3 regions of the Paenibacillus polymyxa M1 genome follow, and region 1 is predicted to be linked to each of the others. Evidence: a T-box and tRNA genes for the amino acid it is inferred to sense, from the RefSeq annotation. Region 1 holds a T-box; the other regions hold tRNA genes.
What was found. The T-box of region 1 lies ahead of argS (arginine--tRNA ligase). A T-box ahead of a tRNA ligase gene usually reads a tRNA of that ligase, here a tRNA-Arg.
Positions count from the first base shown of each region.

Region 1 (3,282 bases):
GAGGAGACGGCTTCATACGTAGTATCACGCGGAGAGATGCCAGTACCACCTGTTAAAAGTACAGCCTCGATGTCCTCATGTGCCGCAGCTTCGGCTACCAACTGCCGGATTCCTTCATAGTCGTCCTTGACGATAACATATCGAACAACCTTGTACCCATTCGTTTCTAGTAGTTCCTTGAGCAGTCGTCCCCCAGTATCGGTTTCCATGGTACGTGTATCCGAGACGGTCACGACCATGCAGTTAACCTGTTGCGGAGATTCCTGTCGGTGCTCCTCTACAGATGTTATATTCATTACAATGTTCACTCCTTGATCAGTGGTTAAGCATACTCTTTTTTTACAATAGAGGAATGACAGACTGGATGCAAGTCAGAAACGAAGGCTAAAAAGTTATGTGATTAATATCCTTGCGCTTACACCTTGGAATATAGTACACTTCCTTACATAAGTCGGGATTTTCTGGGTTTATTTTGTTGAAAGCGCGAACATAAAATGATTAATTTCAAGGTTCAGCGGGTAATAGTACAGCAGGATCAACAACTGGGAGGTAATGTATTATGAATCATTCATACCAAAAATGCGTGGATGCTTGCCTGGAATGTATGAACGCTTGCAATGTATGCTATGTAGCAAGTTTGAAGGAATATGATCTAGCTATGCTGCGTGAATGTATTCGAGTGAGTAGGGAATGCGCAGAGATATGTGGGTTTGCTTCTCAAATGTTGCAGCGCGGAACGGATTTTGCCGAGGAAATCTGTGAGCTATGTGCCAAAGCCTGTGAGGTATGTGCTGCTGAATGCAGCAAGCATTCCCATAATCATTGCAAACATTGTGCAGAAGCCTGCCGTCATTGTGTTGAGGCCTGTCGCCAATTGGTGGCAGTGTAATTACATATACAGAACTAGTCCCTGAAGAGGGAATAAAAGGTTGCTTTCTACTAAATAGGTTTGTATAATGGTGGGAATTAACGTCAAGGAACGGGAGAGTAGCAACGGAACCGTATCATTACAGCGAGCCGGAAAAGGTGGAAGCCGGTATGAAATCCGATGTGAAGCGCACCCGGGAGACGGTTGATCCAACGATAAGAGCTTCTAGTAGATCAGCCCGGCAGACACCGTTATTTGTCAATGGAGTGAAATCGCGATTTTGTGTAAGCTAGCTTTAGCTATACAACCGATTTACGAAGAGTGGTACCGCGGGATATCGAAGTTCTCGTCTCTTGATTATATCAAGAGGCGAGGGCTTTTTTTGTTAGATCTTATAAAAAGAAGGAGAGAGGAACATGTTGTTGATGATTGCTACCCAAGCTATTGTAGCTCATACGGGCTTGGAGGAGAAAGAAGTTTTATCTTTATTCGAGGTGCCTCCGCAGCCTGAATGGGGAGATGTGGCGTTTCCCTGTTTTGCGCTGGCTAAAAAATTTCGAAAGTCTCCACAGCATATTGCAATGGAATTGGCAGAGCTAGTAAGCCATGAAGCGGGTCTAACTGCTTCAGCATCGGGTGCCTATGTAAATATTACATTGGATCGATCTGTTCATATTCCACCGATGCTTGCTGAATTGAGCAAGGCTGAGTTTCTCAAGCCCAATACCGGATATGGACAGCGAGTAGTGATTGATATGTCTTCGCCCAATATTGCCAAACCATTTGGTATCGGTCATCTTCGCTCTACTGTTATTGGTGCCGCCTTGTATCGCATACTTGGTGAAACCGGATATGTGCCGATTAGTGTGAATCATCTAGGGGATTGGGGGACACAATTTGGCAAGCAAATTGCGGCCTATAAAAGATGGGGCAATGAGGAGCAGCTACAACATGATCCGATCGGGGAATCGTTGAAGCTATATGTCCGTTTTCATCAGGAGGCCGAGCATGATCCGTCTTTGGAGGAGGAAGGCCGCGAGTGGTTCCGACGTTTGGAGCAGGGGGATACTGAGGCTCAACAGCTGTGGGAGTTTTTTGTTGAAGTCAGTCTGAGTGAATTTGACCGTATGTACCAACGTCTTAACATTTCGTTTGACCATGTGTTGGGGGAAAGTTTTTACAATGATAAGATGCAGGCAGTTGTTGCCCAATTAAGAGCAAAAGGACTGCTGGAAGAAAGTGATGGAGCACTTGTGGTTCGTCTGGAAGACGAGCAACTGCCGCCGTGTCTAATTTTGAAAAAAGATGGTACTACCATTTATCCCACCCGTGATCTGGCAACAGCGATTTATCGTCATGAAGTGATGAAGGCTGATCGCCTGCTGTACGTCGTTGGCGGGGAACAGAAGTTACATTTCCAACAGGTATTTGCGGTGCTGAAGCATGCAGGGGAGATATGGGCCGAGCAATGTGAGCATGTACCGTTTGGTTTAATGCGGTTTGCAGGCAAAAAAATGTCCACAAGACGCGGCAAGGTGGTGAAACTGGAGGAAGTGCTGGATGAAGCTGTAGCGCGTGCTCAAGCCATCATTACGGAGAAAAATCCCAATTTGCTGGAGCAACAGGCAATAGCTGAAGACGTTGGCATCGGAGCGATTATTTTTGGCGATTTAAAAAATAACCGTCTGAATGAAGTGGATTTTTCGTTAGAGGAGGCACTGACCTTTGAAGGTGAGACTGGCCCTTATGTGCAGTATACTCATGCGCGCATACGCAGTCTTTTGGAGAAAGCTCGCGCCCGCTCTGATGTTGATTCTAATTCCAGTGACAACGTCCTTGCCCAAGACGGGCATTCTCCTGATTTGAATATCGTTTCGGATGAAATGCTGGGTGACGCAGGATGGGCGCTGCTTAAGCAGTTGGATCGCTATCACGGACAGCTAATACGTGCTGCTAGGCAACTGGAACCTTCAGTTATTGCGAGATTTGCATTAGATACAGCACAAGCGTTCAACCGTTTTTATGCTAAGGAAAGGATTGTCGATGGTGGACAATGGCGCATTCAGTTGGCGGAACAGACTGCGGATATGCTGGCAAGTACACTGCGACTTCTTGGACTGAAAGCCCCTAACCGGATGTAAGCTACCACAAGTGGGTATTTTTGTTAGGTACACTGCTGCTTTTGCTAGCTAAATTACTGCGAGTCAGCTCTTTTTCTCTAAAAGGTGCTACAAAAGGAAAACTGTCATAGACACTTTTGGATTTGCATGGAGATGGTGAGCAGAAAAGAGCAAGACGGGTTACACTATTCGCATGGTATTCCATTGTTTTGCAACCAATTTGTGCATATTTGAAACATTTGATGGTTTTATTGCGTCCGTAAGTATAGAAGCAAAGTAAACATGGAGGTGTAT
Region 1 is NC_017542.1:2,260,668-2,263,949, forward strand. It holds gene PPM_RS10315 (MogA/MoaB family molybdenum cofactor biosynthesis protein) at 1-296, opposite strand, end outside; gene PPM_RS10320 (four-helix bundle copper-binding protein) at 560-889, shown strand; T-box leader at 967-1,225, shown strand; gene argS (arginine--tRNA ligase) at 1,285-3,009, shown strand.

Region 2 (3,282 bases), 2.3 Mb from region 1:
AGATGTCTGTTTGCTCTACAGCTTGGCTGTATGCTTCTGGCAACAGGAAGTCAATTGCATCCTGGTACAGACTTTCGATACCATAACGTTTTTCAAAGATAGGACGTGGTACTTTACCTTTACGGAATCCTGGTACACTTACTTGTTTAACCACTTTATTAAAAGCTTTGTCGAGTGCAGCGGCTACACGATCCGCGTCTACCTCAACTTCAAGAACCCCAAGGTTCTTCTCTATTTTCTCCCAAGTTGCTTTCATTTTATGCTTTCCCCTCCAACAAAATCTTCACTTAGTTTTCATTACAATCAACGCACACAAAATAACCACTATAGTATATCTAACATTACTGTCTTTTTCAAGGGCAGCCCTTGAATGCTTTAACAGGTAAACGTTTCCGGTCATTAAGGAGTGTTCATTCCCGCCGCGACGAATAATCGCATCGACCGATACGCTTGCTCAAAACGGAAGCGTAGTGCATCTGTAATGCCATATATAGCGCGGGTTTCTTCCTCATTATTGTTCCCGTTCAAACTTTCCGAAACGGTCTGATGGAGTGCTGCTGCCCAAATATCCGGCATCCCGTCCTCTTCCACCAACATTGATCTATAATCTTTCGTACCGTACACTGCCATCACAAACTGTGACCATAGCTCCTGTGCAAAATAGAATAGTGTAGGCTCATGCACTTCAGTCTGGTCAGCTACCCGTTCCAAAATACGCATAATCGCCTCTGGAAACTCATCGGGCTGTAACGGAACCGTTTCAATATCGATTTCCGTCTCTTCATCACCCCGTCTGATTTCTATCGTCCCTTCCATTCCACGGCGTCTCATTGTCTGTAGAACACGGAATTGGAGAAGAGGATGGATTTCCCGTTCAGTAATCCAGCGAAGCAAGGCATCGTCGATCTCCGGCAGTTCCAAGTAGGATAGCTGTTCCAAAGCTAGAATCGTCTGTTCGGATAACGGTTGATCCATAGCCATCTGCAAAAGCTTGTTACCGTAGCCTGCATCCTGTTCCTGCTTAAAGCGTGCATGACGGCGAGCCAACTCAACTTCACTGACTTCGTCTTCTTCCACATTGTCCGTTGCCGTCCCGCTGTCAGCGTACTGTGGAAATGCAGCTTCCAGCCATTGTAACAGAGCGTTCCATTCATCGTATTGTTTCTGCTCCTGTCCCTGACACTGCATCAAAAAACGCAGCATCGCCATCGCCTCTCCGTAACGTTCGTTCTCAAGCATCACCGTAAGTTGAATTTGATAGTAGTCCAGTGTCTTCGGAAACAATACGATATTATTTTCTTTTGTCGTCACCTTGGAGTCCTTTATTTTCAAGGCACCCCCTCTCCTCCGCAAGCTAAAGTATTTGTAGATTATATGAGAAACAGCAGCCGAAGTTCAACCACTCGTCTTCAACATATTCACCTGTATTCTAACATACCCTTTTATAAGGCAAAAAAAACGATGTGTATTCTGAATTTATGTGGTGTAGAGGCCAAATAAGCGATATATGCAAAATAAGACTTGTATCTTTTTCATCCATATGATATATTAATATTCGCTTGAATTTTATGTCCCAGTAGCTCAGCTGGATAGAGCAACGGCCTTCTAAGCCGTCGGTCGGGGGTTCGAATCCCTCCTGGGACGTATAGCCGAAGCTTCCTGTTTAGGAAGCTTTTTTTATTTTCCAGCGAAATAGGACCCACTGTGGATGTTGGAGCCTAGCATCGTATTACAACCTATTTTAATGTAGAAAAGGCTGTTTCCGCAGCGCTGTTTGAGCGCTTGTCTGGGACAGCCTTTTATCGAGGGTATACCATTACACCGCTTGACTGCGTGGAGTAGTAAGGAGTTTAATCAAATGAAATTAATATCTTGGAATGTAAATGGCTTAAGAGCCTGTGTAACCAAAGGATTTTATACTTATCTAAAAGAAACGGATGCTGATATTTTTTGCGTACAGGAAACGAAGCTTCAAGAAGGACAAATCCTCATGGAGAACATGGAGGAATACGCACAATACTGGAATTACGCTGAGAAAAAAGGGTACTCCGGCACAGCTATTTTCACCAAAATCAAGCCGCTCTCTGTGCATTATGGACTTGAAGAAAATGAAGAGCCAGAGGGTCGAACTATTACACTAGAATTCGAAAAATTTTACCTCGTCAATGTGTACACACCAAATACGAAACGAGACTTATCGCGATTGCCATACAGACTGGAATGGGAAGACCGTTTTCGCAGCTATCTGCAACAACTAGACGCTCAGAAGCCTGTCATCATTTGCGGAGACTTGAACGTGGCTCATCAGGAGATCGACCTTAAAAATGCTAAAGCCAACTACGGTAATGCTGGCTTCACGCCCGAGGAACGAGACCGCATGTCACAGCTGCTCAACGCCGGATTTATAGATACCTTCAGATATTTTTATCCTGATCGGACAGATGTTTATTCCTGGTGGTCCTACATGCCAAAGGTGAGGGAACGGAATATCGGCTGGCGGATTGATTACTTCCTCGTCTCAGAGAGGCTTCGTCCGCTATTAATGGATGCGAGTATTGATTGCCATATTACAGGCAGTGACCACTGCCCTGTTATATTGGATTTGCAAGATATTTCTGCATAGATCCCCTACCTGACGCAAGTATTTTATAAAATTAAAAAGCCGTCATGCTCTGTTTTACAGCATGACGGCCTACATAAATTGAAGCTATCGCTAACTTGCACCTGGTTTTCTGTTTAAAACCCGTTCTTCTCCATCATTTGCTTGAACCACAGCGCACTTTGTTTGGGGGTCCGTTCCTGCGTCTCATAATTGATATGTACAATACCAAAACGCTTGCTATATCCCCAGGCCCATTCAAAGTTATCAAAGAAAGACCAGACAAAATAGCCCTTGAGCTGACCTCCCTCCCGGATAAAGCGATGACACGCCTTTAAATGCTCTTCAATATAGCGCTGACGCCCGGTATCTTCAATCTGTCCATTCACCAGTTCATCCTTCATCGCTGCTCCATTTTCCGTAATCAGAATGGGTAAGCCCTTGCTAAAATCCTTCTCAATCCGCGTCAGCAGCTTATAAAAGGATTCAGGGTGAATCTCCCATCCCATGTCTGTTACTGGCTCCTCCATGTGAACCTGCTCTACTTGCAGCAATGAGGCGTCGTTAGTTGCTCGAATGATACTGCGGGTATAATAGTTAATGCCTACAAAATCTCCCGGCTGCTGAATCAGCTCCAGATCACCAGGCTGTACAAAATCCAATCCATTCAGATACGTTCCGTA
Region 2 is NC_017542.1:4,527,092-4,530,373, forward strand. It holds gene tig (trigger factor) at 1-256, opposite strand, end outside; gene PPM_RS20380 (hypothetical protein) at 400-1,332, opposite strand; tRNA gene PPM_RS20385 (tRNA-Arg) at 1,571-1,644, shown strand; gene PPM_RS20390 (exodeoxyribonuclease III) at 1,859-2,623, shown strand; gene PPM_RS20395 (GH1 family beta-glucosidase) at 2,737-3,282, opposite strand, start outside.
Region 2: it has a tRNA-Arg gene. The T-box ahead of argS (arginine--tRNA ligase) is inferred to sense a tRNA for this amino acid. The anticodon was not compared.

Region 3 (3,282 bases), 2.3 Mb from region 1:
TTTTTTAAAAGCGCTTGACCTGTAATGCATTACAGGGATTACAGTGAATTTGAGCTTAAGAAAGCGGTTTTAAAAAACATACTCAGGAGGCACTAACCATGAAAAAAGGCATAAAGATCGCAACCATTGGCGGAGGCTCCAGCTATACACCAGAATTAGTAGAAGGCTTTATCAAACGCTATGCAGAGCTTCCCATTCGGGAATTATGGCTGGTAGATATTGAGGCAGGACGCGAAAAGCTGGAGATCGTGGGGGCCATGGCCCAACGGATGGTGAAGGCCGCAGGTATTGATTGTGCAGTACATTTGACACTGGATCGTCGGGAAGCCTTGAAGGATGCCGATTTTGTCACAACACAATTTCGGGTAGGCTTGCTGGAAGCCCGGATTAAGGACGAAAGTATTCCGTTAAAACACGGCATGATCGGTCAAGAAACTAATGGGGCTGGCGGGATGTTCAAAGCTTTTCGTACCATCCCCGTTATCCTCAGTATCGTTGAAGATATGAAAGAACTGTGTCCGAATGCATGGTTGATTAACTTCACCAATCCTGCGGGTATGGTCACCGAAGCGGTACTTCGTTATGGTAAGTGGGATAAAGTCATCGGATTATGTAATGTTCCCATCGGTGCGATCAAGAGTGCATCGGCTGTACTGGACAAACCGGAAGAAGAACTGTTCTTTAAATTTGCAGGAATTAACCACCTTCATTGGCACAAAGTTTATGACAAAACAGGGGCCGAATTAACAGAGCAAGTCATTGAAGGACTGTACGCTCCAGGCGCAAAGCCAGAGAAGGTCGTTGAAAATATTAAGAACATGCGCTTCCTGTACGATCAGGTTCGTCAATTGAAAATGCTGCCTTGTCCTTACCATCGGTATTACTACATGACCGATAACATGCTCAAGGAAGAATTAGAGGAGGCCAAAAACGAAGGAACTCGGGGCCAAGTCGTTAAACGTCTGGAAGAAAGTTTGTTTGAATTGTACAAAGATCCGAATCTGGATTACAAACCAGAGGAATTATCCAAACGCGGCGGTGCACATTACAGCGATGCTGCATGTGAAATCATTAATTCCATTTATAATAACAAAGGCACATTGATGGTGGTTAGTACACGTAACAATGGTGCGATTGATGATGTCCCTTATGATAGCGCCATCGAAGTAACCAGTGTCATTCGCGCGCATGGTGCAGAGCCTGTAAACTTTGGCAAATTCCCACCAGCACAGCGGGGCCTGCTGCAAGTCATGAAGGCGATGGAAGAGCTGACCATTGAAGCAGCGGTCACTGGTGACTATGCGACAGCACTGCAAGCCTTCACCCTGAATCCGCTCGTTCCAAGCGGGGATATCGCCCAAACCGTGCTGGATGAATTGCTGGAAGCACACAAAGAACATTTGCCGCAATTCTTTGCTCATAAGGAAAAGGCGACAGTATAAAACCAGAATCAATCATACTGCCGGGATACAAAAAAGCTTCCTACATGTAGGAAGCTTTTGCTATACGTCCCAGGAGGGATACTCTCCCTACGGTCGAGACTGCGAAGTTTATGCTAACGATGCTTAGCTCCGACGTCCCCCCAAGGGGTTCTCATCCCACTGGAACAAAAAAAATCTTCCTAATATTGAATTAGGAAGATTTTGCTACGTCCCAGGAGGGATTCGAACCCCCGACCGACGGCTTAGAAGGCCGTTGCTCTATCCAGCTGAGCTACTGGGACAAGATGACAATCAATAAAACCTTATGTATTCAGTGCATTAGTTATTATATCATATTTTGACCAACTGTCAAAAGCATTTTTTCATTATACAGGAAAGCAGGCTGCAAAAGGAATCATTTGGACGCTAAAGGGGTATTATGTACAAAGAACGATGCCAAAAAGGAGGGGTGATCCGTGAGGGGCCTTTTGTCTTCACTTTGTTATTTCAGCATTTTTTTCGCACCTTTTCTGGTGCCGGTCATTGTGTGGATCGCAGTCCGGGATGAATATGTTCAGGGACACGCGAAAAAAGCCATTTTATCGCACATTTTCCCCATTATTGCGGCGATTCCGCTAGTGTATTTTATTATCACTGCCAATCATGCAGGTTCAGTTATCGGGTTTGTACTGCTATTTGTAGTGGTCTATCTCGGCGTTTTTGTTTATAACATCTACAAAGGGATCATGACGCTGCGTGAAGCGGCCTAATTCTAAAAGAAGCCTCCCATATTCGCAAATCTGACGAATACGGAGGCTTCTTTGGGATCAACTTTGATGAGTTGCTTTAGTTCACTGGTAGCTTATTTATTCCCAAAGCGTTTAGGACTTCTGCGTACTTCATGTCTTACGTTTTTCTCCAGCACTTCTTCCGCGAACTCATTGTTATGAATATAACTGCTGCCTTTGTTTTTCTTATACTTCGCTTTGCCGTCTATGATTTCCCCCTCCTTTCACGCTGATCCGGCGATGGCGCCGGTGCCCAAATCAACAAAAGCCGAGGTATAGTACACCATATTCTCATGTCCCGAACTCCTTGGCAAACTCTGTACTAAGCTGCCCATAGGAAAGCAATTCCCTTTTGAATTTTTCCCGTTCCTCACCAGCGGTAATGTGCGTAGAGTCAGTAAAAGCCTTGTCGGTCACTTCCTCAAATGCCGAATGCAGATTATTGTCGTACCAATCCAGCTCCAGATCGGCATCATTGCGGATGATCCTTACCATGTCATAGTCAGGCTGACCATCCTTCTGATTCGTGGCTGTGATATAAACCAGCAGCTCCGGGTCATCTGCGGCACCGGGACGCACTTCTACCTCAGCGCAGCGCACTCCGTCAAGTTCAGTGAAGCGGCGTATTTTGGCATCCTTGATGTAGTACATTGTCTCCCTCCTTCCTCACGAGTAAACGGGTTGCCCCATCTGTAGTTTTCGGAACGGACAGACATTTTATGCTTCTTTTCGGCATATATACTGATGAACTGGGGATTTAGTTTTTGATTCATTCCAACACTGGATGAACACGACAAAGAGAGGATGAATAGACATGTGCGGAATTACAGGTTTCATACAGTGGAACGGAGACTTGATGCATCAATCTGAGTTACTGCTAAATATGACGCAAACGCTCTCCGATCGCGGACCGGATGCTGCGGGTACCTGGATATCCAACCCGTGTGCCTTCGGACACCGAAGACTAAGCGTAATGGACCCGGAAAACGGCGCTCAGCCTATGATCCGGCAGCTTGAGGATATCACTTATACGATTGTATATAACGGGGAAATATATAACGCGCCTGAGCTGA
Region 3 is NC_017542.1:4,579,511-4,582,792, forward strand. It holds gene PPM_RS20585 (6-phospho-beta-glucosidase) at 99-1,442, shown strand; tRNA gene PPM_RS20590 (tRNA-Arg) at 1,650-1,723, opposite strand; gene PPM_RS20595 (DUF4870 domain-containing protein) at 1,898-2,191, shown strand; gene PPM_RS20600 (hypothetical protein) at 2,501-2,860, opposite strand; gene asnB (asparagine synthase (glutamine-hydrolyzing)) at 3,024-3,282, shown strand, end outside.
Region 3: it has a tRNA-Arg gene. The T-box ahead of argS (arginine--tRNA ligase) is inferred to sense a tRNA for this amino acid. The anticodon was not compared.